DNA from 2 places in the Streptomyces sp. NBC_01381 genome. Region 2 is predicted to be linked to the other one. Evidence: predicted binding sites of a transcription regulator. Region 2 holds the regulator's gene; the other holds the start of a gene.
What was found. The regulator HrcA, encoded in region 2, represses chaperone genes, less so after heat shock. The targets are predictions, from matches to a motif close to TTNGCACTCNGNNNNNCNGAGTGCNAA.
Positions count from the first base shown of each region.

Region 1 (11,897 bases), on a different contig from region 2:
TCTCTGTGAATCTGGGCCGGCTCAAGGCCGTCGAGTACACCGACGCACCCTCGGGCGGCACCGGCATCGATAAGCAGCCGGCCGATGGGGCCGTCCGGGTGACCGCGCCCGGCGCGAAGGGGGTCGGCGGGAGCGGCCTCGCCGGGGACGAGGTCTGCGATCTGCGGCACCACGGCGGGAACGACCAGGCGGTGTACGCCTTCGCGCGCGAGGACCTCGACCAGTGGGAGCGCACGCTCGGGCGATCGCTGGCCAACGGCGGGTTCGGCGAGAACCTCACGACCGCCGGGCTCGACGTGAGCGGCGCGAAGATCGGCGAGCGCTGGCGCGTCGGCCCCGAGCTGGTCCTCGAAGTGACGTCGAGCCGCATCCCTTGCCGTACGTTCCAGGGCCATGTCGGCGAGAAGGCATGGGTGAAGCGCTTCACCCAGCAGGGCGCTCCCGGTGCGTATCTGCGGGTGATCGAGCCGGGTGAGATCCGGGGCGAGGACACGATCGAGATCGTGCACCGCCCTGACCACGAGGTCACCGTCGCCTTCCAGTTCAGGGCCGTCACGACGGAGAAGAACCTGCTGCCGAGGCTGCTCGCCGCGGGGGACGCGCTGCATCCCGACGCGATCGAGTCGGCGCTCAAGTACGTGGCGAAGTACGGCTCTTGACCTGCGGAGGGTCCGGGCGGAACGGCGGTCGCGAGATCTCACTAGCCTTGGCCCATGACTACGGCTCTGATTACGGGATCGACCGCCGGTATCGGCGCGGCCTTCGCCCGGCGGCTCGCCGGTGACGGCCACAACCTGGTCCTCGTGGCGCGGAACACCGAGCGGCTGCGGGAACAGGCGACCGAACTGCACGACCGGCACGGCATCGAGGCGGAGGTGCTCACGGCGGACCTCGCCACGGACGACGGGATCGCCGCCGTCGAGAAGCGGCTCGGAGACCGCAGGAACGCGGTCGACCTCCTCGTCAACAACGCCGGCTTCGGCAACAAGGGCGAATATCTCGAGGTGCCCATGGCCGACGAGCTGACGATGCTCAAGGTGCACTGCGAGGCGGTGCTCCGACTGACGTCGGCGGCCGCGGAGGCGATGCGGGAGCGGGGCCGCGGCGGTGTCGTCAACGTCGCGTCGGTGGCGGCGTTCGTGCCGCGCGGGACGTACGGCGCTTCCAAGGCGTGGGTCGTGCAGTTCACCCAGGGAGCGGCGAAGGACCTGGCCGGCTCCGGGGTGCGGCTGATGGCGCTGTGCCCCGGCTTCGTCCGCACGGAGTTCCACGAGCGCGCCGGGATGGGCACGTCCAACATCCCCAAGTGGATGTGGCTGGACGCCGACAAGCTGGTGGCGGCGGCCCTGTCCGACTTGGCGCGCGGCAAGACCTTGTCGATCCCGGACCCCCGCTACAAGACCCTGATGGGGGTGGTGAAGGTGACCCCGAGGGCACTGCTTGGCGGAGTCACATCCCGTACGGGAAGAAAGTACGGCCCGCAGTAAGACCTCGGGGGGCGCCCCGTCAGGGGCGCGGGGAACTGCGCGAGGACGGACCACGATCCGAGGTCGGCAACGACGCGAAACCCGGCAGACGCGAATCCGAAAAAGACTGAGGCCCGGCGCCCCCAACCAGGGGGCGCCGGGCCTCAGTTCAGCTACAGGGCAGCCTTAGTGGGAGTGACCGTGGCCGTGCCCGGCCTCAGCCTCTTCCTCAGCAGGCTTCTCGACGACCAGGGTCTCGGTCGTCAGCAGCAGCGAGGCGATCGACGCGGCGTTCTCCAGCGCGGAGCGCGTCACCTTGACGGGGTCGATGACACCGGCCTTGACCAGGTCGCCGTACTCACCGGTCGCGGCGTTGAAGCCGAAACCCTTGTCGAGCTCGGCGACCTTCGAGGTGATGACGTAGCCCTCGAGGCCGGCGTTCTCGGCGATCCAGCGCAGCGGCTCGACGGCGGCGCGGCGGACGACCGCGACACCCGTGGCCTCGTCGCCGGTCTTGTCGAGGTTGCCCTCGAGGACCTTGACGGCGTGCACCAGAGCGGAGCCACCACCGGAGACGATGCCCTCCTCGACCGCGGCGCGGGTCGCGGAGATGGCGTCCTCCAGACGGTGCTTCTTCTCCTTCAGCTCCACCTCGGTGGCGGCGCCGACCTTGATGACGCACACGCCGCCGGCCAGCTTCGCGAGGCGCTCCTGGAGCTTCTCGCGGTCCCAGTCGGAGTCCGTGGCCTCGATCTCGGCCTTGATCTGGTTGACGCGGCCCTGGACCTCGGAGGCGTCGCCGCCGCCGTCGACGACGGTGGTGTCGTCCTTGGTGATGGTCACGCGGCGGGCGGTGCCGAGCACGTCGAGGCCGACCTGGTCGAGCTTGAGGCCGACCTCTTCGGCGATGACGGTGCCGCCCGTGAGGGTGGCGAGGTCACCGAGCATGGCCTTGCGGCGGTCGCCGAAGCCGGGGGCCTTCACCGCGACGGCGTTGAAGGTGCCGCGGATCTTGTTCACGACCAGGGTCGAAAGGGCCTCGCCCTCGACGTCCTCGGCGATGATCAGGAGCGGCTTCGAGGCGTTGGTCTGGATGACCTTCTCGAGCAGCGGCAGGAGGTCCTGGATGGAGGAGATCTTGCCCTGGTGGATCAGGATGTACGGGTCGTCGAGGACGGCCTCCATACGCTCCTGGTCGGACACCATGTACGGGGACAGGTAGCCCTTGTCGAAGGCCATGCCCTCGGTGAAGTCCAGCTCCAGGCCGAAGGTGTTGGACTCCTCGACGGTGATGACACCGTCCTTGCCGACCTTGTCCATCGCCTCGGCGATGAGCTCGCCGACCTGCGGGTCCTGGGCGGACAGACCGGCGACGGCCGCGATGTCGGCCTTGTCGTCGATCGGACGGGCGGTGGCGAGGAGCTCGTCGGAGACGGCCTTGACGGCGGCGTCGATGCCCTTCTTCAGGGCGGCCGGGGATGCGCCGGCGGCGACGTTGCGCAGGCCTTCCTTGACGAGGGCCTGGGCGAGCACGGTCGCGGTGGTGGTGCCGTCACCCGCGATGTCGTTGGTCTTGGTCGCCACCTCCTTGACGAGCTGGGCGCCGAGGTTCTCGTACGGGTCCTCGACCTCGACCTCACGGGCGATGGTGACGCCGTCGTTGGTGATGGTCGGGGCGCCGAACTTCTTGTCGATGACGACGTTGCGGCCGCGGGGGCCGATCGTCACCTTGACCGTGTCGGCAAGCTTGTTGACGCCGCGCTCAAGGGCGCGACGGGCGTCCTCGTCGAACTTCAGGATCTTCGCCATGGGAGCGGTTCAGCCCTCTCGAAAACTCGGGATTGAACGAACTGCGCCCCTTGCCGCCCGGCAATCAGCGGGGTGACCAGGGGCGCAGCTCAAAGCAATGTTCTGCTTCGGGTGAATTACTTCTCGACGATCGCGAGCACGTCGCGAGCCGAGAGGACGAGGTACTCGTCGCCGTTGTACTTCACCTCGGTGCCGCCGTACTTGCTGTACAGCACGACGTCGCCGACCTTGACGTCGAGCGGCAGGCGCTCGCCGTTCTCGAAGCGGCCCGGGCCCACGGCGAGGACAGCACCCTCCTGGGGCTTCTCCTTCGCGGTGTCCGGAATGACCAGGCCCGAGGCCGTGGTCTGCTCGGCGTCGAGCGGCTGGACCACAATGCGGTCCTCGAGCGGCTTGATGGCAACCTTGGAGCTGGCGGTCGTCACGATCCGGTCTCCCCCTTCGGAGATCTACGGGGTTAACAGTCTGAAGTGGCGACCAGGTGGATCCGTCGTCGCGGGTGCCGGACCTGCCCGTCGCTATTGGCACTCTCCAGTGGGGAGTGCCAGAGCTGAGACTAGGACGGGGATTAGCACTCGGTCAAGCGGAGTGCCAATTGCTGACGCGGGTCTTAGCGGTGGGGGGTGCCTTCTGGAGGTGCGGGGGATGCCCCGGGCCCCTCGGGGCAACGTTTCTCCGTGGTGGGGGGTTCCGTGTCCGTTGCCCTCTGCCCCTGCGATTTCGGTGGGCCGGCGGGTGCGGCTGTGCCCACCCGTTCCGCCCTGCGGAACGCCTGCCCACAGCCGGGAGGCGGCTTCTTCTGCGGCATCTTCTCCGCAGCCTTCCGGCCCAGCCTCTCGATCGGGTCCACCGACTGGGCGCAGCCCGTGAGAAGTGCGGGCGCGAGGACGCCTGCCGCGAGGGCTCCGGCAAGGAATCGCCGCGCCCGCCCGGTCACAGGTAGTCCTCGAGTCTGGCCACCGCGTACCCCTTGTCCGTGACCGTCTTCATGACCTTGCGGATCATGTCGGGCATGGTGCCCTTCCAGTGCTCGCGCCCCCTGAAGTGCGTGAGGATGATGTCGCCGGGGTGCAGGTCCTTGTCCCACTCGCGCCACTCCATGCGGTCGACGAAGGCCTCCGACGCCCACAGCGGCACCGCCTTGATGCCGCAGGACTTGGCGGCGCGCAGCGTGTCCACGTTGTAGTTGCCGTACGGCGGGCGGAAGAGCTCGGGCCGTTTGCCGTACCGCTTCTTGATGGTGTCCTGCATGCCGCAGATCTCGCGGCGCTGGCCCGCGTACGAAAGTCCCGGCATATAGCGGTGGTTGAGGGTGTGGTTGTTCAGGGAGACACCGCGGGACTGCATCTTCTTGAAGTAGCCGTAGTCCTCCTTGACCAGATAGTCGCTGAGGAACGCGGTGTACGGGATCTTCAGCTGGGTCATCATCTTCAGCAGCGCCGGGTCCTTCTCGGCGCCGTCGTCGATGGTCAGGAAGACGATCTTCTTCTTGGTCGGGATGGTCGTGAAGACCGGCGGCAGGCCCGCCTGGCCCTTGACCTCGAAACCCTTGCGGGTGGTGATCCGCGGCTTCTTGGCGGGGGCCGCGGGAGCGGCCAGCGGGGTCTTCGCCAGGCCCCAGCGTTTCGCGGCGGCGGCGCGGGCGACCTGGGCCACGCGGAGCTTGTGGGCGTAGGAGTCGAGGGCGCGGGCCGGCGGGGCGTCGAGGCGCTGCTGGCCGGGGGCGGGCTTCACGCCGTCCGACTCGCCTCCGACGGCACAGCCGGGGGCGATCGCGGCGGCGGTGAGGGCAGCCGCGGTGACCCGCGTCCGACCCTTCCGTCGCTTCCGCCTTCTGCCGTATTGATCGTTTTGTCGTACTAGTTGCATGGCGCCGGATCTTTGCAGCTCACGGCCCTGATGAGGGGCCGACACCGCCGCCGCGCGCGCACCATCCACCGACTGGCCCACAATGGGCCGGGTGAACGACCTCGACCACGCCCTGGCCTCCTTCTCCGCGCTGCTCACCCCCGAGGGCCGGTCCCTGCTCGATCTCGACGAGGTGCGGGAGGCCGAGCCCGCGCGGGAGCTGGCCGTCGCCACCCGGCTGCGCCGCGAGCACCCGGCGGAACTGGTCACGGCGGTCCTCGCGCAGGCGCGGCTGCGGCGGCGGGCGGTGGCGAAGTTCGGCGCCGAGGACGCGGGGCGGATGTTCTTCACGCCGAACGGCGTCGAGCAGGCGACGCGCACGAGCGTGGCCGTGCACCGCGCCGAGAGCTTCAAGGCGCTCGGCGTACGCAGCGTGGCCGACCTCTGCTGCGGCATCGGCGGCGACGCGATCGCGCTCGCGCGGGCCGGGATCGCCGTCCTCGCCGTCGACCGCGACCCGCTGACCTGCGCGGTGGCGCGCGCGAACGCGGAGGCGCTGGGGCTCGCGGAGTTGATCGAGGTGCGCGAGGCAGATGTCACCGAGGTCGACACTTCGGCGTACGACGCTGTCTTCGTGGACCCGGCGCGACGCGGGGGCAGGGGCCGCATCTTCGATCCCGAGGCCTACTCGCCGCCCCTCTCCTGGGCGATCGAGGCCGCCCGCAAGGCGCCGCACGCGGCGCTGAAGATCGCTCCCGGGATTCCGCACGAGGCGGTGCCGGACGATGCCGCTGCGGAGTGGATCTCGGACGGCGGGGACGTGAAGGAGGCCGTGCTGTGGTTCGGCACCGACTCCCCCGCCTCGCACCGCGCGACGCTGCTGCCGTCGGGAGCCTCGCTGTGGTCCTCGCTCGACGCGATGCTGCCGGATCCGGAGGTGCGGGCGGTGGGGCGCTATCTGTACGAGCCGGACGGCGCCGTCATCCGTGCGCATCTGGTGGCGGAGGTGGCCGCGCGGGTCGAGGGCGGTCTGATCGACGAGACGATCGCGTACGTCACGTCGGACTCGCTGCACGAGACGCCTTACGCGGTGGCGTACGAGATCACCGATCAACTCCCCTTTGGGGTGAAGAAGTTGAAGGCGGTGCTGAGGGAGCGCGAGGTCGGGATCCTGACGGTGAAGAAGCGGGGGTCGGCGGTGGAGCCGGAGGAGCTGCGACGGAAGGTGAAGCCGCAGGGCAAGAACTCGGCGACGGTTTTCCTCACGCGGGTGGGTGGGGCGCCGGCGATGCTGATCGGGCATCCAGTCCCATAAGGACCTCAGCAGTCGGCCGCCCGCCCCAGCAACAGCTCCCGCTCCCGCGCATTCCGCGCAAGCCCCGCCGCCCGCTCGAACTCCGCCCGCGCCTCCGCCCGGCGACCGAGCCGCAGCAGCAGATCTCCCCGCACGCTCGGCAGCAAGTGGTAACCCCTCAGGGCCGGTTCGGAGGCCAGCGCGTCCACCAGGGGCAGCGCCTCCGACGGGCCGGAGGCCATCGAGACCGCCACCGCGCGGTTCAGTTCGACCACCGGCGAGGGCGCCCGCTCGGCCAACAGGGCGTACAGGGCGGCGATCTGGGCCCAGTCCGTCTCCTCGTACGAAGCCGCGTTCGCGTGGTTCGCGGCGATCGCGGCCTGCAGGGCGTACGGCCCGGGAGCCGCCGAGGAAACCGCCCGCGCCCGCGCGAGCGCCGCGAAGCCGCGCCGGATCAGCGCCTGGTTCCACCGGCGCCGGTTCTGTTCCGCCAGCAGGACAGGCTCGCCCGCAGGACCCGTCCGCGCACCGGCGCGCGAGGCCTGCAGCTCCAACAGCGCCGCCAGGCCGTGCACTTCGGGCTCCTTCGGCATCAGACCGGACAGCACGCGGGCCAGACGCAGCGCGTCCTCGCAGAGGGAAGGACGCAGCCAGTCGTCGCCCTCCGTGGCCGCGTACCCCTCGTTGAAGATGAGGTAGATGACCTCCAGGACCGATCCGAGGCGGGCCTCGCGGTCGGGACCGTACGGAACTTCGAAGGGCACGCCCTTGGCGGCGAGGGTGCGTTTCGCGCGCACCACGCGCTGGGCCACCGTCGGCTCGGGTACCAGCATCGCGCGGGCGATCTCCGCCGTCGTCAGACCGCCGAGCAGCCGCAGCGTCAGCGCGATACGGGCCTCGGCGGAGAGCACCGGGTGGCAGGCGGTGAAGACGAGGCGCAACAGGTCGTCGTCGATGTCGTCGGGGTCGGCGTCGGCCGGGTCGTCGGCGGACGGCGGCGCCGCCTCCAGGTCGCGGCCCATCTCGGCCAGCTTGAGCGCGTAGCGCTCCCTGCGGCGTACGAGGTCGATGGCGCGCCGCTTGGCCGTGGTCATCAGCCAGGCGCCGGGGTTGTCGGGGACGCCGGCCGCCGGCCACTGTTCGAGCGCGGCGACCAGCGCGTCCTGGGCCAGTTCCTCCGCGATGCCCACGTCGCGCACGATCCGCGCGACACCGGCGACGACGCGCGGCGACTCGATCCGGAAGACGGTGTCGATGGCGCCGCGGGAGGCGTCCGGGCGAGGGTGCTCAGAAGGGCGAGGGTGCTCAGAAGAGTGGGCCGTCACGGCCACCCATCAGAGCACCCTGCGCCAGACACCGCAAAGACGCGGAGCACCGCAAAGACTCAGCCCTCCATGATCTCCCGCACCTCCGCCGTGACCGTCCACTCCTCGTCGTGGATCTTCAGGAAGCGGCTGGCCCACTCGATCGCCTCGGCCTTGTCCTTGCACTGGGAGATCGAGTAGCCGCCGACGACCTCCTTGGCCTCGGTGAACGGCCCGTCCGTGACGGAGAGTCGGCCGCCCTCCCAGTGCACCCGGGAGGCCTCGGACGTCGGCGTGAGGCCGGCGGTGTCGAGCATGACGCCCGCCTTGGTGATCTCTTCGAGCAGCTCGCCCATGCGCTGCCCCATCTCGGGGCTCGGGCCGCCCTCGGGAGAGTTCTTCTCGTCGATGCGGATCATCGTCAGGTAGCGCGGCATGACCGGTTCTCCATTCGGTGCGTGGGCGGGGCTTCTTCCCGCCTCTCACCCATGCGTCGAACGGGAGACGCCCGGATCGACATCGTCGACGAGATTCTTCGAAGTTTCTTCCTGGGCATACGTCTGCGCAGGTCGGAGCCGTGCGGGCGCGCGATGCAGCACGGCTGTCGCAAGGGCGGCCGCGACGAGGAGCGCCGCCGCGACCCAGAACGCCGCCGCGTACCCGTCGACGAGCGGGCCCGGCCCCCGCCCCTCCCCCGTGACCCCCGACGCCACCGTGGCCAGGACCGCGAGCCCCAGCGAGCCGCCCAGCTGCCGGGAGCTGTTGAGCAGCCCCGCCGCCATGCCGGTCTCCTCGGCGGCGACACCCGACGTCGCGGCCGTGCCCAGCGGCACGAAGCACATGCCCATGCCCACGCTCGCGACCATCGAGGGCCCCAGGATGGAGTTGAGGAACGTGCCGTCGACGCCCACCGTGAGCCCGAACCAGGCGAGCCCCGCCGCCCCGAGCAGCCCGCCGGTGACCAGGAGCGCCCGCTCCCCGAAGCGCGCCACGGTCCGCGCCGAAATCACCGAACCGGCGACGACGCCCACGCAGAAGGGCAGGAAGGCCGCCCCCGCCGTCGTCGGACCGTACGAAAGCACCTCCTGGAGGTAGAGCGAGGTGAAGTAGAAGGCGGCGAACTGGCCCGACGCCATCAGGAGCGAGAACGCGTTCGCGGAGAGCACCGGACGGTGTGCGAGCAGGCCGAGCCGCAGCAGCGGATCCCGCTTGCGGGACTCGACGACGGCGAAGGCGGCGAGCAGCACCACCGCCGCGCCCAGCGTGCCCAGGGTCGTACCGGATCCCCATGCGTACGTCTCCGTGCGCACCAGGCCGAGGACCAGCACCGCCATGCCCGCCGTGACGAGCAGCGCCCCCACCACGTCGAGGCGCGGCGCGGGCCCGGTGCGCCGGTCGGCGGGCACGCCGTCGCGCGAGAGGAGGAGCGCGGCAAGGACCACCGGGATGTTGATCAGCATCACGGAGCGCCAGCCGGCCCAGTCCGTGAGCAGTCCGCCCGCCATCACGCCGACCGCACCGCCGAGCGCGCCCGATGCTCCCCAGAGCCCGAGCGCCCGCGAACGCGCGGCTCCCGCCTCGTAGTTGACGGTGATCAGCGCGAGGGCGACGGGGGCGAGCGCCGCCGCGCCCGCGCCCTGCACGGCCCGCGCCGCGACGAGCTGTCCCGGAGTGCCGGCGAGACCGCCCGCCAGGCTGGCGGCGCCGAAGACCGCGAAGCCGGCGATCAGGGTGCGCCGCCGCCCCACCAGGTCGGCGAGCCGCCCGCCGAGCATGAGGAGGCCGCCGAAGGCCAGTGCGTAGGCGTTGACCACCCAGATCAGTGAATCGGCTCCGAAGCCGAGGTCGTCGCCGATGTCGGGAAGCGCGATGTTGACGACGGACATGTCGAGCGAGACGAGGAACTGCACGGTGAGCAGCACCGGCAGCAGCCAACGGTGGTGCGAGGACGTCGAGTCAGCAGTTTTCACCATGCCCAGGAACATTACTATACGCGTATAGAAAATCAATCGGGATGCGCTGCCCACCGAGTCCGGACACGGCAGCAGGCGCGACAATGAGCCACGTGGCAGCTGAAAAGGCAGAAGAGAAGACCGAGAAGAAGACCGAAGAGAAGAAGAAACGCGGCCGCCCCAGCCGCATCGACCTCGACACGATCGTCGGCATCGCGCGCCGCATCCTCCAGGAGGAAGGCGTCGCCGCCCTCAGCATGCGCCGGGTCGCCAAGGAGGTCGGCACGACCCCGATGGCGCTCTACCACCACGTACGCGACAAGGACGAGCTCCTGATGCTCACCCTGTCCGGCACGGCCGACTCGGTCCCCCGCCCCGAGCTGCCCGACGACCCGCGCGACCGGATGCTCGCGGTCTCCGTGCACATGCACGGCACGCTGGCGGGCATGCCCTGGGTGGTCGAGGTCCTGAGCCTCGGCGATCTCACCGACAAGGGCGCGCTGTGGATGGTCGAGGAGATCATCGGCTCGGCGATGACGCTCGGACTCACGCCGGGCCAGGCCGTCGCCGCCTACCGCACCATCTGGCACTGCGTGTACGGCGATCTGGTCTTCCGTCAGGCGATGGCCCGCCGCGCCGAAGAACCCGACCGCAAGCGCCACTTCCCCGACATGATCACGGACGCGGACGCCGATGAGCTGCCCCACATGACCGCACTGGCCGACCGCTGGCTGGAACTGACGGCGGACTACGACGTGTCCACACAATTGGGAGCGGTCATCGACGGGCTCCTGGGGCAGGCGGGACGCCCCTGACACTGCCGGGCCGATCACGGGGGACGGGATGGCACTGCTGAACCAGGGCGTACGACAAGGGAGTCCGGGCCGCGCGGGCCCCGACACCGCACCGGCCTATCTGCGGATGGGAGCCGCCGTCGCGCTGTACGCCACGGCCGCCGCCGGCTTCATCGGGTACGAGATCGACCAGGGCGGCGCGGACGGCACGGACTTCCTCAAGTCGCTCTACGACCCACGGACGCCGCTCACCCCCTGGGCACAGACCCCGCAGGACTGGGCGCTGATCGCGACCGCGCTCGTGTTCGGCGGCATCGCGCTGGCCCGCCGCCGCGTGGCGCGCGGCGCGCTGATGCTGCTCGCGGTGATCCTGATCGGCCTGTCCCTGCGGGAACTCGTGGGGCTCGCTGTCTCGGAGCCCTACCGGCAGATGATGGACAGCCTCGGCAACGGCCAACTCCTCGTCATCTTCCGGGTGGTGGGCCTGTTCATCGGCATCGCGATCCTGGCCGAGATGGCCCGCGCGGGGCGCCGGAGCACTCCGCCATACGCCGCGTACGGTACGAACCCCGCGTACGGCGGCTACGGCCCGCCTCCGCCCTTCCGCCCAGGCCCGCGCCTGCGCCCGCAGATCACGGCGGCCGGGGTCTGTGTGCTCCTGGGCGGTCTGGTGGCCGGGGCCTGGCTCGTCTACCGGCTCACGCGCCCCGAGGTCTTCGTCATGGGACTGCCGGGCCGCGATGCCGGGGTCGACGGCTTCTTCCGTGCCGTCGTCGACGCCTCGTACGGCACATCGGTGCCGTACTCCTTCCACAGCGTTTCGTACGTCGTCGCACCGCTCCTGGTCGGCGTCCTGCTGCTCAGGGACTCCCCGGCGGCGCGCGGCACGGCCATCGCGCTGTCCTTCATCTCGCTCTACCTGGACGCGCGCGGCCTGTACTCGTACGCCGTCGAAGGCGACATCGGCCAGTACTTCGACAGCACGCTCGGCACGCTCGCCCTGCTGTCCGCGGTGACCACCGCGGTCCTGGCGCTGGCGGCCGTGGCGCTGCTCCTGCGGGTGCCCGAGCAGGACTAGCGCTCGGGCGTACGCCGCGTCAGTCCACGCCGACCGACTCGAACCGCCACCTGTGCACGGCCCGCGTCACCAACTCCGGTGCGGGCTCCGGCAGTTCGGGAAGGTCGGCGTCGTACGCGGCGTCCCACCAGGTCAGCACGAGCACCCGGTCCTGCGGGGCGCGGAAGCTCTCCCGCCGGACCGGCGCACCGTCCAGGACCTGCGCCCGTGCCCAGGACAGCAGCTCCTCGCCACGCCCCTCAGCGGCTCGGGCCTCCCACATCAACGCGACCGTCATCTCCTGGTCCTCTTTCGTGATTCCTCGGCACGAGGTATCGGCCGTGCGCTAGGTTCAAGGCAACCGGGCGGGTCT
Region 1 is NZ_JAPEPI010000002.1:34,494-46,390, reverse strand. It holds gene OG453_RS21965 (MOSC domain-containing protein) at 1-659, shown strand, start outside; gene OG453_RS21960 (SDR family oxidoreductase) at 714-1,487, shown strand; gene groL (chaperonin GroEL) at 1,653-3,275, opposite strand; gene groES (co-chaperone GroES) at 3,392-3,700, opposite strand; gene OG453_RS21945 (polysaccharide deacetylase family protein) at 4,209-5,144, opposite strand; gene OG453_RS21940 (methyltransferase domain-containing protein) at 5,227-6,438, shown strand; gene OG453_RS21935 (RNA polymerase sigma factor) at 6,444-7,673, opposite strand; gene OG453_RS21930 (YciI family protein) at 7,802-8,158, opposite strand; gene OG453_RS21925 (MFS transporter) at 8,204-9,694, opposite strand; gene OG453_RS21920 (TetR/AcrR family transcriptional regulator) at 9,787-10,488, shown strand; gene OG453_RS21915 (hypothetical protein) at 10,517-11,545, shown strand; gene OG453_RS21910 (hypothetical protein) at 11,565-11,822, opposite strand.
Region 1: a site for HrcA is predicted at 3,844-3,870, ahead of groES (co-chaperone GroES). Genes of this name have one in related genera too.

Region 2 (11,897 bases):
ACGTACGCCCGCCGGTCCACGACCCACGCGTGGTACCGCAACGGCTCCTCGTCATCGACGGGGACGACCACCGCGTGCCGCGGATCGCCTCCCCCCGCGGGCGACACGGTCAGCTCGACGGGCTTGCCCGCCGTACCCACGAGCAAGGGCCCAGGACCCGTCACCGGATCGACCGGCCGCCCCGCGACGGCGAGCAGCGCGTCGCCGGCCCGCACCGCGACCCCGGGAGCGGCGAGCGGCGAACGGGCGGCGGGGTCCGACGTCTCGGAGGGCAGGATCCGGTCGATCCGCCACGCACCGTCCGTGCCCCGCGAGACATCCGCCCCGAGCAGCCCCTGCCGCACCGCGGGAGTCCCCCAGGCCCCGCCCCCGAAGACGTACGCATGCGACGTGCCGAGCTCTCCCGCGACTTCCCACAGCAGGTCGACGAGGTCGTCGTGCGTGGCGACGCGGTCGAGCACCGGCCGGTAGCGGTCGAGTACGCCGTCCCAGTCGATCCCGCCCAGGTCCGGCCGCCAGAAGTTGTCCCGCATGAGCCGCCCGGCCTCGTCGTACATCTGGCGCCATTCGGCGGCGGGGTCGACGGTCTGGCGGACCCGGGTGAGGTCGACGGTGATGTTGGAGTCGGAGTTCTCGTCGCCGGAGGCGCGCCGGTCGCTCGGCACGACCTTCAGCTTGCCGTCGACCCACAGCAGCACCCGCTTGCCGTCCCCGCTGACGGAGAAGTGGTCGGCATCCGACGCCAGTTCCTCGATGCGCTGCTGTACGAGGTCGTAGCGTTCGAGCTCGGTCTGCGGGTCGGGATCGGACGGGGTGGCGCGGGAGGCGCCGAGGACTCCGCGCACGGGGTGCCGCAGCCACAGGACGCCGTCCTTGGCGGCCCGCAGCGTGGAGTAGCGGGCGGCTTCGACGGGGAAGGGCACGATGCGGTCGGCGAGCCCGTCGAGGTCGATCCGGGTGACGGGAGCGCCCTCGCTGTCCGGAGTCTCGTCCTTGTCGGGCGCTTCGAAGGGCCGCCCGTGACGCTGCGGCCCGAAGGGCGATGGCGTGGTGGCGGCCAGCGTGATCAGGTAGGGCCGCGATCCGCCGACGAAGGCGAGGTCGAAGACGTGCTCGTCGTAGACGGGGTCGAAGGAGCGCGCGGACAGGAACGCCAGGTGCTTCCCGTCGAGGGTGAACGCGGGTGCGTAGTCACGGAATCGCAGCGGAGTCGCCTCGGACACCGAGAGGTCTGCCGTGTTCGCCAGCTTCAGCTGGCGCAGCGGACGCGGCCCCGGGTGCGACCAGGCGAGCCAGGCCGAGTCCGGCGAGAAGACAAGACCGGTGGCGTCGCCGTGCTCCCCGCGGTCGACCTCGCGCACCTCGCCGCTCTCCCGCTCGACGAGCAGCACACGCCCGTCGTGCGAGGCGACGGCGGCCCGGCTGCCGTCGGGCGCCACGGCGAGCCCGAGCACCCGGCCCAGCTGCCCGGCGGCGATCCTGCGCGGCGTGGCGCCCGGCGCGAGCCCCGTGGCGGGCGCGAACTGGAGCGCGTCGTCGCCCTCCGCGTCCGTCACCCAGACGACGTGTTCCTCGCCGTCGACGCGGAACGTGCGCGGCAGCCGTGCGCGCACCCCGTGCTCGACGGCGAGGGCGCGGGCAGGACCCTCGCGGTGCGTCACCCAGTGCACGCCGCCGCGCACGGAGACGGCACTGCCGCGTCCGGTGTGGTCGGGAGCGGCGGCGCCGAACCAGCGCGCCGCGCTCACGGGGAACGGCTGGAGGTCGGTGCGCTGGCCGCCGAGGCGGATGTCGATGCGGCGCGGCTCGGCGTCCACCAGGTCGTCCAGGAGCCAGAGTTCACCCGCGGACGCGTAGACGACACGCGTGCCGTCGGTGGCGGCATGCCGGGCGTAGAAACCGTCGACCCCCGTATGCCTGCGCAGATCGGACCCGTCCGGCAGCGAGGAGTAGACGGCCCCGACGCCCTCATGATCGGAGAGGAAGGCGATGCGCTCCCCCACCCACAGCGGGTACTCGATGTTCCCGTCGAGCTCTTCATGGACGCGTACGAAGCGGTCGTCGCCGCCCTCGTCACCGGCGCCGCCACGCCGGATCCACAGCTTCCCCGCCGTGCCGCCCCGGTACCGCTTCCACCAGGCGGCCTCGCGCCCCATCGGCGCGGAGAGCAGCAGGACTTGACCGTCCCGCGGGCCGTGCGCGACATCGCCGACCAGTCCGTACGGCAGCGTGTCGGCGGGCCCGCCGTCCAGCGGGACGGCCCGCGCCCAGCTGCGGCGCAGCGATGCCTGGCCGTACGTGCTGACCGCGAGGACCTGCCCGTCCGGGGTCCAGCCCCGCACCGACGTACGCGAACTCCCCCAGTACGTGAGGCGCTTGGAGGATCCGCCGTCGACCGGGGCGACATGCACCTCGGGGGCGCCGTCCCGTGTGGACGTCCAGGCGATGGTCGTGCCGTCCGGGGAGATGCGGGGGTGGTTCACCGGCATGTTGTCGGCGCTGACGCGCCATGCCCGGCCGCCGTCGAGGGGAGCGACCCAGACGTCGTCCTCAGCGGTGAAGGCGACCAACTCGCCGCGCAGATGCGGAAACCGAAGATACGCAGGGTGCCCAGTCAGTGTCACACGGCCAGCCTAAGCAGGTGCGGCGGAGCCGGTCAGCGTTTTGGATCACTTGCCCTTGAAGCACGAGCACGTCGGGGCGGGAGTCGCGGGCGGCGGATCGGGCGTGACGGTCACCGTGACGGTGGGCGCGGGCGGCTGATGGGACGTCGGGGCCTGGGTCGGCTCGTCACCGCCGTGGTCACCGCCGCCACCGTTGTCGTTGCCGCCGTTGTTGTTGCCGCCATTGCCGTTGCCGTCGTCACCCCCGGAGCAGTCGCCGAGCACGTCCACCCGGAACCACTCCTTGCCGTCGACCTTGGCGGTCAGGTTCCCGCGTACGCAGTGCCCGTCGACGACGGACCAGACGGTCCCCTTGACGGTGATGTCACTGGTGTCGTCGGACCCCTTGCCCTTCCTGGCCTGCCCCTGGCAGTCGACATGGGCGACGGCCTCGTGGTCCCGATCCCCGCTGGACGGGGTGACCTTGTCCTTGAAACGGGCGGTGCAGCTGATCCACAGCACGTCGAGGTGCTGCCGCTCCAGTTCCTTCGTCGCCATCTCGTCGGTGGTGATCGCGATGGACGCGGTGTTCATGCCCCCGTCGACGGGATCGCACGCGGCGCCCCCGACCACCGCGGCCCCCGCCAGCGCGACGGCGTACAGCACCCGCCGACGCCGCCCGCGCACGACCACCGCACGATCCCGTAAGCGCCTCAATGCCCCCATAGGCGGCAGAGTGCCACCACAAGCCGCCTGACGGTAGACCCCTTTGCGTCCACTCCGGGAAACAGTCGTAGCCTCCCCGCATGGGAAACGACCGCAGGCTCCGGCGCCTTGTCGTCGACGACCGCACCACCTACCTGTGGTCGTTCCGGCACCGCCACGACAGCGCCACCGGCGTCGGCGGCCCGGACTGCCGTCATGTCCTGTCCCTGTACCGCGAGGGCGGCCGGTTCCGTACGGCGATCGTGTTCCGGGCGGGGCCCGGTCGCGTCATCTCCGAGGGCTCCTGGGAGTACGGATCGCTGGTGGACATGACCGAGAACGACGACCGGAAGTGGCTCAACCTCTACGAGCCCGGATCCGTCCGGCTGCTCGTCGACGAGGCGACGGCACGGGGACTGCTGCCCGGCGAAGGCGCGGGCCGGCAAGAAGTGGACGGCTGGCCGCTGCTGGAGGGTGCCCTCAGCCGCGCAGCAGCAGCCACTCCTGCAGCTCCACCAAGTTCCCTTCCGGGTCCTTGAGACCCCGCAGTTCGCCCAGGAGTTGAGCCATCATCGAGCGGTCCTGGAGAGCGATCCCCGCGGAGCCGATCGCCGGACTGAATTTCTCGTACGGTCCGTCCACCGCCCCCGACTGCGGCTTGAGGCCGAGGACGTCGGCGTAGAAGTGGTAGCAGGCGCTGAAGTCCGATACGAGCAGCCGCACTTGGGCCAGTTCCATGGCATCCCCCTGCCTTGTGCGGGGGTTCAGGACCAGCGGCCCGTGCGCCCGAGGAGCAGTGCGGCCGCCGCCGTCCCCGCGGTCGATGTTCGCAACACGCTACGCCCCAGGCGGTACGGCTTCGCCCCCGCGGCGGCGAAGGCCGCGAGCTCGTCCGGGGAGACGCCGCCCTCGGGGCCGACCACGAGGACGATGTGCCCGGCCGCCGGAAGCTGCGCCGTGGATAGGGGTTCGCTGCCCTCCTCGTGCAGGACGGCGGCGAGGTCCGCCTCCGCGAGCAGCGCCGCGACCTGCTTGGTCGTCGCCGCGTCCGCGACCTCCGGGAAACGCACCCGGCGCGACTGCTTGCCCGCCTCGCGCGCCGTGGCCCGCCACTTGCCGAGCGCCTTGAGCCCGCGCTCGCCCTTCCACTGCGTGATGCAGCGGGACGCCGACCAGGGCACGATCGCGTCGACGCCGGTCTCCGTCATGGTCTCCACGGCGAGTTCACCGCGGTCGCCCTTGGGCAGCGCCTGCACGACCGTGATCCGGGGCTCCTCGGGAGCCTCTTCCCGTACGGCATCCATCCGCACGATCAGCCGGTCCTTGCCCTCGGTTTCGAGGACCACGCAGTCCGCCCATCGCCCGGCGCCGTCGGTGAGGACAAGCTCCTCACCGGGGTTCAGCCGCTTCACGGAGACGGCGTGCCGCCCTTCGGGACCATCGAGTACGTAGCGTCCTTCGCCACCCGCGTCGAAGTGCTCGACGACGAAGACCGGGGCGGTCATGCCTGGCCCCCGGGCTGGATCCCCTGCTGCCCGCCGGCCGCCAACGCGGCCTTCGCGGCGGCCAGTTCGGCCGCGAGGACCTCCACGAGCTGCCCGGCAGGCAGCTCCCGTGCCATCCGGTGCCCCTGCCCGGCCCAGAGCGCCATGCCCTGCGCGTCACCGGCCTTGGCGGCGGCCTTGCGCAGTCCGCTGGTGAGGTGGTGGACCTGGGGGTAGGCGGCGGGGGCGTACGGGCCGTGCTCGCGCATGAAGCGGTTGACCAGGCCGCGGGCGGGGCGGCCGGAGAAGGCGCGGGTCAGTTCGGTCCTGGTGAACAGCGGATTGGTCATGGCCTGCTTGTGCAGGACGTTCGCGCCCGACTCGGGGCAGACCAGGAACGCCGTGCCGAGCTGCGCCGCGTCCGCACCCGCCGCGAGCACCGCGGCGATCTGCGCGCCTCGCATCAGGCCGCCGGCCGCGACCACGGGGATCTGCACGGTCTCGCGCACCTGCGCGATGAGCGAGAGCAGGCCGAGCCCGGAGCCGTCCGTCTCGGGGTTGTCGCGGTGCGTGCCCTGGTGGCCGCCGGCCTCGACGCCCTGTACGCAGACGGCGTCGGCGCCGGACCACTGCGCGGTCTGTGCCTCTTCGGGGGTGGTGACCGTGGCGACGGTGATCGTGCCGACGCGGGCGAAGGCGTCGAAGACGTCGCGGGTGGGGCACCCGAAGGTGAAGGAGACGACCGGCACGGGATCGTCGATCAGAATGGCGAGCTTGGCGTCGTAGCCGTCGTCGCGGCCGCTGTCCGGATCACCGAGCTGCGTCTCGTACCAGCTGGCCTCGCCCGCGAGCTGGTTGCGGTACACCTCGACGGCCGCGGTGTCGGCGTACTCGGGCTGCGGCATGAAGAGATTCACGCCGAAGGGCTGGGCGGTGAGCCCCCGCAGCTGTTTGATCTCCTGGTACATCCCGTCGGCCGTTTTGTACCCGGCGGCGAGGAAGCCGAGCCCCCCGGCCTCGGACACGGCGGCGGCGAGCTGCGGACAGGAAGCACCGCCCGCCATGGGGGCCTGCACGATCGGGTAGCGGCAGAGATCGGTCAGCGCGGTGGACATGAACGCATCGTGCCATGCCCTGGGCGGGCGGCCGAATCGCCCCTTCCGTTAGCTGTAGCGCCCCGAAAGGGGCGCGGGGAACTGCGCGAGCAACCAAGAACGACCCGCAGACGACAAAGTGCCCCCGGCAGGGAGCAATCCACTGCCGGGGGCAAAAGCAAGGCGCTACCGCCCGTTGAACGCATCCTTCAAGCGCGAGAACAACCCCTGCTGCCCAGGCTGGAATTGGCCGGTAGGCCGCTCCTCGCCCCGGAGCTGCGAAAGCTCCCTCAGCACCCGCTCCTGCTCCGCGTCCAGCTTCGTCGGCGTGAGCACCTCGACGTGGACGATCAGATCGCCACGGCCCCCGCCCCGCAGATGCGTTACGCCACGCCCGTGCAGCGGGACGGACTGCCCCGACTGCGTACCGGGCCGGATGTCGATCTCCTCGAGCCCGTCAAGCGTCTCCAGCGGCACCTTCGTGCCCAGCGCCGCCGCCGTCATCGGGATCGTCACCGTGCAGTGCAGATCGTCGCCGCGCCGCTGGAACACGGCGTGCGGCAGCTCGTGGATCTCGACGTACAGGTCACCGGCGGGACCGCCGCCGGGGCCGACCTCGCCCTCGCCCGCGAGCTGGATCCGCGTGCCGTTGTCGACACCCGCGGGGATCTTCACGGTGAGCGTCCGCCGCGACCGGATGCGGCCGTCACCGGCGCACTCGGGGCACGGCGTGGGCACGACCGTGCCGAAGCCCTGACACTGCGGGCAGGGCCGCGAGGTCATGACCTGGCCGAGGAAGGACCGCGTGACCTGCGACACCTCACCGCGACCGCGGCACATGTCACACGTCTGGGCGGAGGTGCCGGGAGCGGCACCCTCCCCACTACAGGTCGTACAGACGACAGCCGTGTCGACCTGAATGTCCTTGGTGGTCCCGAAGGCGGCCTCGTCGAGGTCGATCTCCAGACGGATCATGGCGTCCTGGCCACGGCGCGTGCGCGAGCGCGGTCCGCGCTGCGACGCCGTACCGAAGAAGGCATCCATGATGTCCGAGAAGTTCCCGAACCCGCCCTGCCCGAAGCCGCCGGCACCGCCGCCGCCCGCCTGGGACAGCGGGTCGCCGCCGAGGTCGTAGACCTGCTTCTTCTGCGGGTCCGACAACACCTCGTACGCGGCGTTGATCTCCTTGAAGCGCTCCTGAGTCTTCGGATCCGGATTCACATCCGGGTGAAGCTCACGCGCCAGCCTCCGGAAGGCCTTCTTGATCTCGTCCTGGGAAGCGTCGCGGCGCACGCCTAGTACGGCGTAGTAGTCCGTGGCCACTTACGACTCCGCCAGGATCTGTCCGACGTAACGTGCCACTGCGCGTACTGCTCCCATCGTTCCCGGATAGTCCATGCGTGTCGGTCCGACCACGCCGAGTTTGGCTACTGCCTCGCTGCCCGAACCGTAGCCGACCGAGACCACGGACGTGGAGCTGAGTCCCTCATGGGCGTTCTCATGACCGATCCGTACGGTCATGCCCGAATCCGTGGCCTCGCCAAGCAACTTGAGGAGTACGACCTGCTCCTCGAGGGCCTCGAGGACGGGCCGGATGGTGAGGGGAAAGTCATGTCCGAAGCGGGTGAGATTGGCCGTTCCGCCGATCATCAGCCGCTCCTCGGTCTCCTCGACGAGGGTTTCGAGAAGCGTGGAGAGCACCGTGGCCACCGTGCCCCGGTCCTCCGCGTCGAAGGAGTCCGTCATGTCCTGCACCAGCTGCGGCACGTCCGCGAAGCGACGGCCCGCGACCCGGCTGTTGAGCCGCGCCCGCAGGTCGGCGAGCGAGGTCTCGCCGAACGGCGCCGGACAGTCGATCATGCGCTGCTCGACCCGTCCGGTGTCCGTGATCAGTACGAGCATCAGGCGGGCCGGGGCCAGCGAGAGCAGCTCCACGTGCCGGACGGTCGAGCGGGTCAGGGACGGGTACTGCACGACGGCGACCTGCCGGGTCAGCTGCGCGAGCAGACGCACCGTACGAGCGACCACGTCATCGAGGTCGACGGCACCGTCGAGGAAGTTCTGGATGGCCCTGCGCTCGGGCGCCGCCATCGGCTTGACGCCGGCGAGCCGGTCGACGAAGAGGCGGTACCCCTTGTCGGTCGGGATGCGCCCCGCGCTCGTATGAGGCTGGGCGATGAACCCTTCCTCCTCCAGCGCCGCCATGTCGTTGCGGACCGTCGCCGGGGAGACGCCGAGGCTGTGCCGTTCGGTGAGGGCCTTGGAGCCGACGGGCTCCTCCGTCCCCACATAGTCGTGGACGATGGCGCGCAGCACCTCGAGCCTGCGTTCACTGAGCATCCGCGCACACCTCCACCGATTCGTCCACCGCTTCGCCCTGACATTTGTCTGCCCTGAGCCCCTGCCTGGCACTCCCCTCGGGCGAGTGCCAGTCCTCACCGCGCCCAGTGTACGGCCGACGGGTACGGGCCCGGCAAGGGCCGGACCTCGCGGTTCGGAACAGCGGGCGAGGCAGCGGCTGCCAACCGGTCCGCCGGGGGCTAGCGTCGGCTTATGGACGTGGCGCTGGCATGGGACGAGGCGGGTTGGGAGCGGCTTGCGCCGCATGTCGGGCGGCGGCGCCTTCCGGTGTGGGACTGCACGGCGGGGCTCGTCGTCGGCGGCGAATCCGCCCTCATGATCGAGGCGGGCGCGACGCTGCGGGAGGGCGCGGAGCTGCGGACCCAGGCCCGCACCATCCTGGGCGGCGGCCGCCGGGTCACCCATCTCGCCCTGACCCACCCGCACTTCGACCATGTGCTCGGGGCGGCGGCGTTCGCGGGGGTTGAGCTGTACGGCGCGGTGGGCCTGGACTCGCTCCTCGCCAAGGGCCGCGACGAGCTGCGGGACTCAGCGGTACGGCACGGTGTCCCGCTGGATGCCGCAGCCGAGGCGGCCGATCTCCTCGTCCACCCGCATCACTTGGTGTGCGGGGAGTGGACGCTCGACCTGGGCGGCGGGGTGCAGGTGCTGCTCGCGAACGTCGGCCCCGGCCACTCGGGCCACGACCTGGCGGTCCTCGTCCCCGGCACGGAAGCGTCCCCCGAGATCGTCTTCTGCGGCGATCTGGTGGAGGAGTCGGGCGAACCGCAGGCGGGTTCCGACGCGGTCCCCAAGCACTGGCCGGCGGCGCTCGACCGGCTCCTCGACCTGGGCGGGGAGGACGCGTTGTACGTCCCCGGGCACGGAGCCGTGGTGAATGCGGAGTTTGTCCGTGCGCAACGGGCCACACTGGCGGCACGCTTCGGCGTGTCGTAGGCGGTGGGGCGCCGCCTCTTCCTATCGTCATCCGAATGCGCCAGTACTCCCCCGACCTCACCCCGCCGTGGAAGAAGCCGAAGCCCGTGCCGGAGGTCGCCGCGGATGCGGGCCTCGTGGTGGAGGAGCTGAGCACCGGTTTCTGCGGGGCGGTGATCCGCTGCGAGAAGACCGCGGAGGGGCTGACGGTCACCCTGGAGGACCGCTTCGGCAAGCACCGCGTCTTCCCGATGACGCCGGGCGGCTTCTCCCTGGAGGGCCGTACGGTCACGCTGGTGAGGGCGGCCACCTCCACTCCGGTACGCCCCACCCGTACCGCTTCCGGTTCGGTGGCGGTGCCGGGAGCGCGGGCCCGGGTCGCCCGCGCGGGTCGGATCTACGTCGAGGGCCGCCACGACGCGGAGCTGGTGGAGCGGGTCTGGGGCGACGATCTCCGTATCGAGGGGGTGGTCGTCGAGTACCTGGAGGGCATCGACGACCTGCCCGCGATCGTCGCGGAGTTCGCGCCAGGGCCGGACGCGCGGCTCGGCGTCCTGGTGGACCACCTGGTTCCCGGCTCGAAGGAGTCCCGTATCGCGGCGTCCGTGAGCAGCGCGCACGCGCTGGTCGTCGGCCACCCGTACATCGACGTGTGGGAGGCGGTGAAGCCGGGGTCCGTGGGCATCGCGGGGTGGCCCCGGGTGCCGCGGGGCCAGGACTGGAAGACGGGCGTCTGCCATGCCCTGGGCTGGGCCCCCAATACAGGCGCCGCCTGGCAGCGGATCCTGGGCTCGGTACGCAGCTACCGGGATCTGGAGCCGGAACTCCTGGGCCGGGTGGAAGAACTGATCGACTTCGTCACGGCCCCCTAGCCCGCCGACGCGCCGTCGTCGGCCGCGCCGTCGTACCGCCGCTCCGCGGCGAAAGCTTTCCCGCCCACCCACCCGATACCCGGCAGTTGCCCGCCCGCCCAGCCTGTGGTCTTCGCTCCCGGCCGCAGGTATTTCAGCCCGTCCGGCGTTTGAGGACGAACTCGGCGGAGCCGGTGATCGACGGCCACCTCGCGGCCGGCGCACCCCTCAGTCGACGAGATCCCGCACCACCCCATCCGCCAGCAACCGCCCCCGCAGGGTCAGCACAGCCCGCCCCTCCCCGAACGGCCCCGCCTCCAGCAGCCCCTCCTCCAACGCCCGGCCCGCCGCCGCCCGACCCGCAGGGCGGAGCAAAGACAAAGGGCACCCAGAAAGCAGCCGCAGCTCAAGCAGGATCCGTTCCACCCGGCGGTCCTCCGCAGAGAGGAGCTCCCGCCCGGCCCCGGGCGACCGCCCGGCAGCCAGCGCCCCCGCGTACGCCCCCGGATGCTTCACGTTCCACCACCGCACACCCCCGACATGGCTGTGGGCCCCCGGCCCGGCCCCCCACCAGTCGGCCCCCCGCCAGTACAACTCGTTGTGCAGACACCGCCCCGCCTCCGAGGTGGCCCAGTTGGACACCTCGTACCAGGAGAATCCCGCGCCCCCGAGCACCTCATCGGCGATCAGGTACCGGTCCGCGTGCACGTCGTCGTCCGTCATCGGCACCTCCCCGCGCCGGATCCGCCGCGCCAGCTGGGTGCCTTCCTCCACGATCAGCGCGTAGGCACTGACGTGGTCGGGGCCCGCCCCGATCGCCGCGTCGAGGGAGGCCCGCCAGTCGGCGTCGGACTCCCCCGGGGTGCCGTAGATCAGGTCCAGGTTCACGTGGTCGAAGCCCGCCGCACGGGCCTCCGCCACGCACGCCTCGGGGCGGCCCGGCGTGTGCGTACGGTCGAGCACCTGCAGGACGTGCTGCTTCGCGCTCTGCATGCCGAAGGAGATGCGGTTGAAGCCACCGGCCCTGAGCTCGCCCAGGTACTCGGGCCCGACCGACTCCGGGTTCGCCTCAGTAGTGATCTCCGCGTCGTCCGCGAGGCCGAACTCATCCCGTACGGCACCCAGCATGCGGACAAGATCACCCGCCGCCAGCAGCGTCGGCGTACCCCCTCCCACGAACACGGTCCGCACCGGGCGCGGGTCGTCGCCCAGTACCTTCCGGGCGAGGCGGACCTCGTCGATCAGCGTGTCCGCGTAGTTGTCGCGCGAGGCGAGGACGCCGCCGGAACCGCGCAGCTCGGTCGCCGTGTACGTGTTGAAGTCGCAGTATCCGCAGCGCGTGGCGCAGTACGGAACGTGGAGGTAGAAGCCGAGCGGACGGGCCCCCGCCCCCTGCAGGGCGGACGCGGGCAGCGTCCCGTCCTCGGGCATGGGCTCACCATCGGGCAGTGCGGAAGGCATACCTTCGATTGTCCCGCACCGCCGGGAATCCCCGAGCCGCCCTCGTTCTGCCCTGACGCGACTACTGCGCCTGCAGCACAAGCACCGCCATGTCGTCGTCCGGCGGCCGCTCGGAGAACTCGTGCACCAGTCGTTTGATCCGCTCCGCGACCAGACCGGCGTCGAGCCCCGCGCAGCCGGCCAGCGCCGCCGCGAGGCCGTCCTCGTCGTCGAACATGTGGCGGCCCGAGCGGCGCTCCGTGACGCCGTCCGTGACGCAGAGGAGCGTGTCGCCGGTCCGTAATTCGAAGGTCTCACTCGTGTACGTCACGTCGTCGACGACCCCGAGGAGGAGCTGGGGCGTGGCCGCTCCCCGGACGTCCCCGTCGGGGGAGAGCAGGAGGGGCAGCGGGTGTCCCGCGCTCGCGATGGTGCAGCGGACGC
Region 2 is NZ_JAPEPI010000001.1:2,439,036-2,450,932, reverse strand. It holds gene OG453_RS11565 (S41 family peptidase) at 1-2,618, opposite strand, end outside; gene OG453_RS11560 (hypothetical protein) at 2,670-3,290, opposite strand; gene OG453_RS11555 (hypothetical protein) at 3,410-3,847, shown strand; gene OG453_RS11550 (hypothetical protein) at 3,789-4,046, opposite strand; gene OG453_RS11545 (16S rRNA (uracil(1498)-N(3))-methyltransferase) at 4,073-4,813, opposite strand; gene OG453_RS11540 (nitronate monooxygenase) at 4,810-5,907, opposite strand; gene dnaJ (molecular chaperone DnaJ) at 6,073-7,209, opposite strand; gene hrcA (heat-inducible transcriptional repressor HrcA) at 7,210-8,226, opposite strand; gene OG453_RS11525 (MBL fold metallo-hydrolase) at 8,440-9,183, shown strand; gene OG453_RS11520 (DUF3097 domain-containing protein) at 9,219-10,034, shown strand; gene hemW (radical SAM family heme chaperone HemW) at 10,242-11,474, opposite strand; gene OG453_RS11510 (SpoIIE family protein phosphatase) at 11,536-11,897, opposite strand, start outside.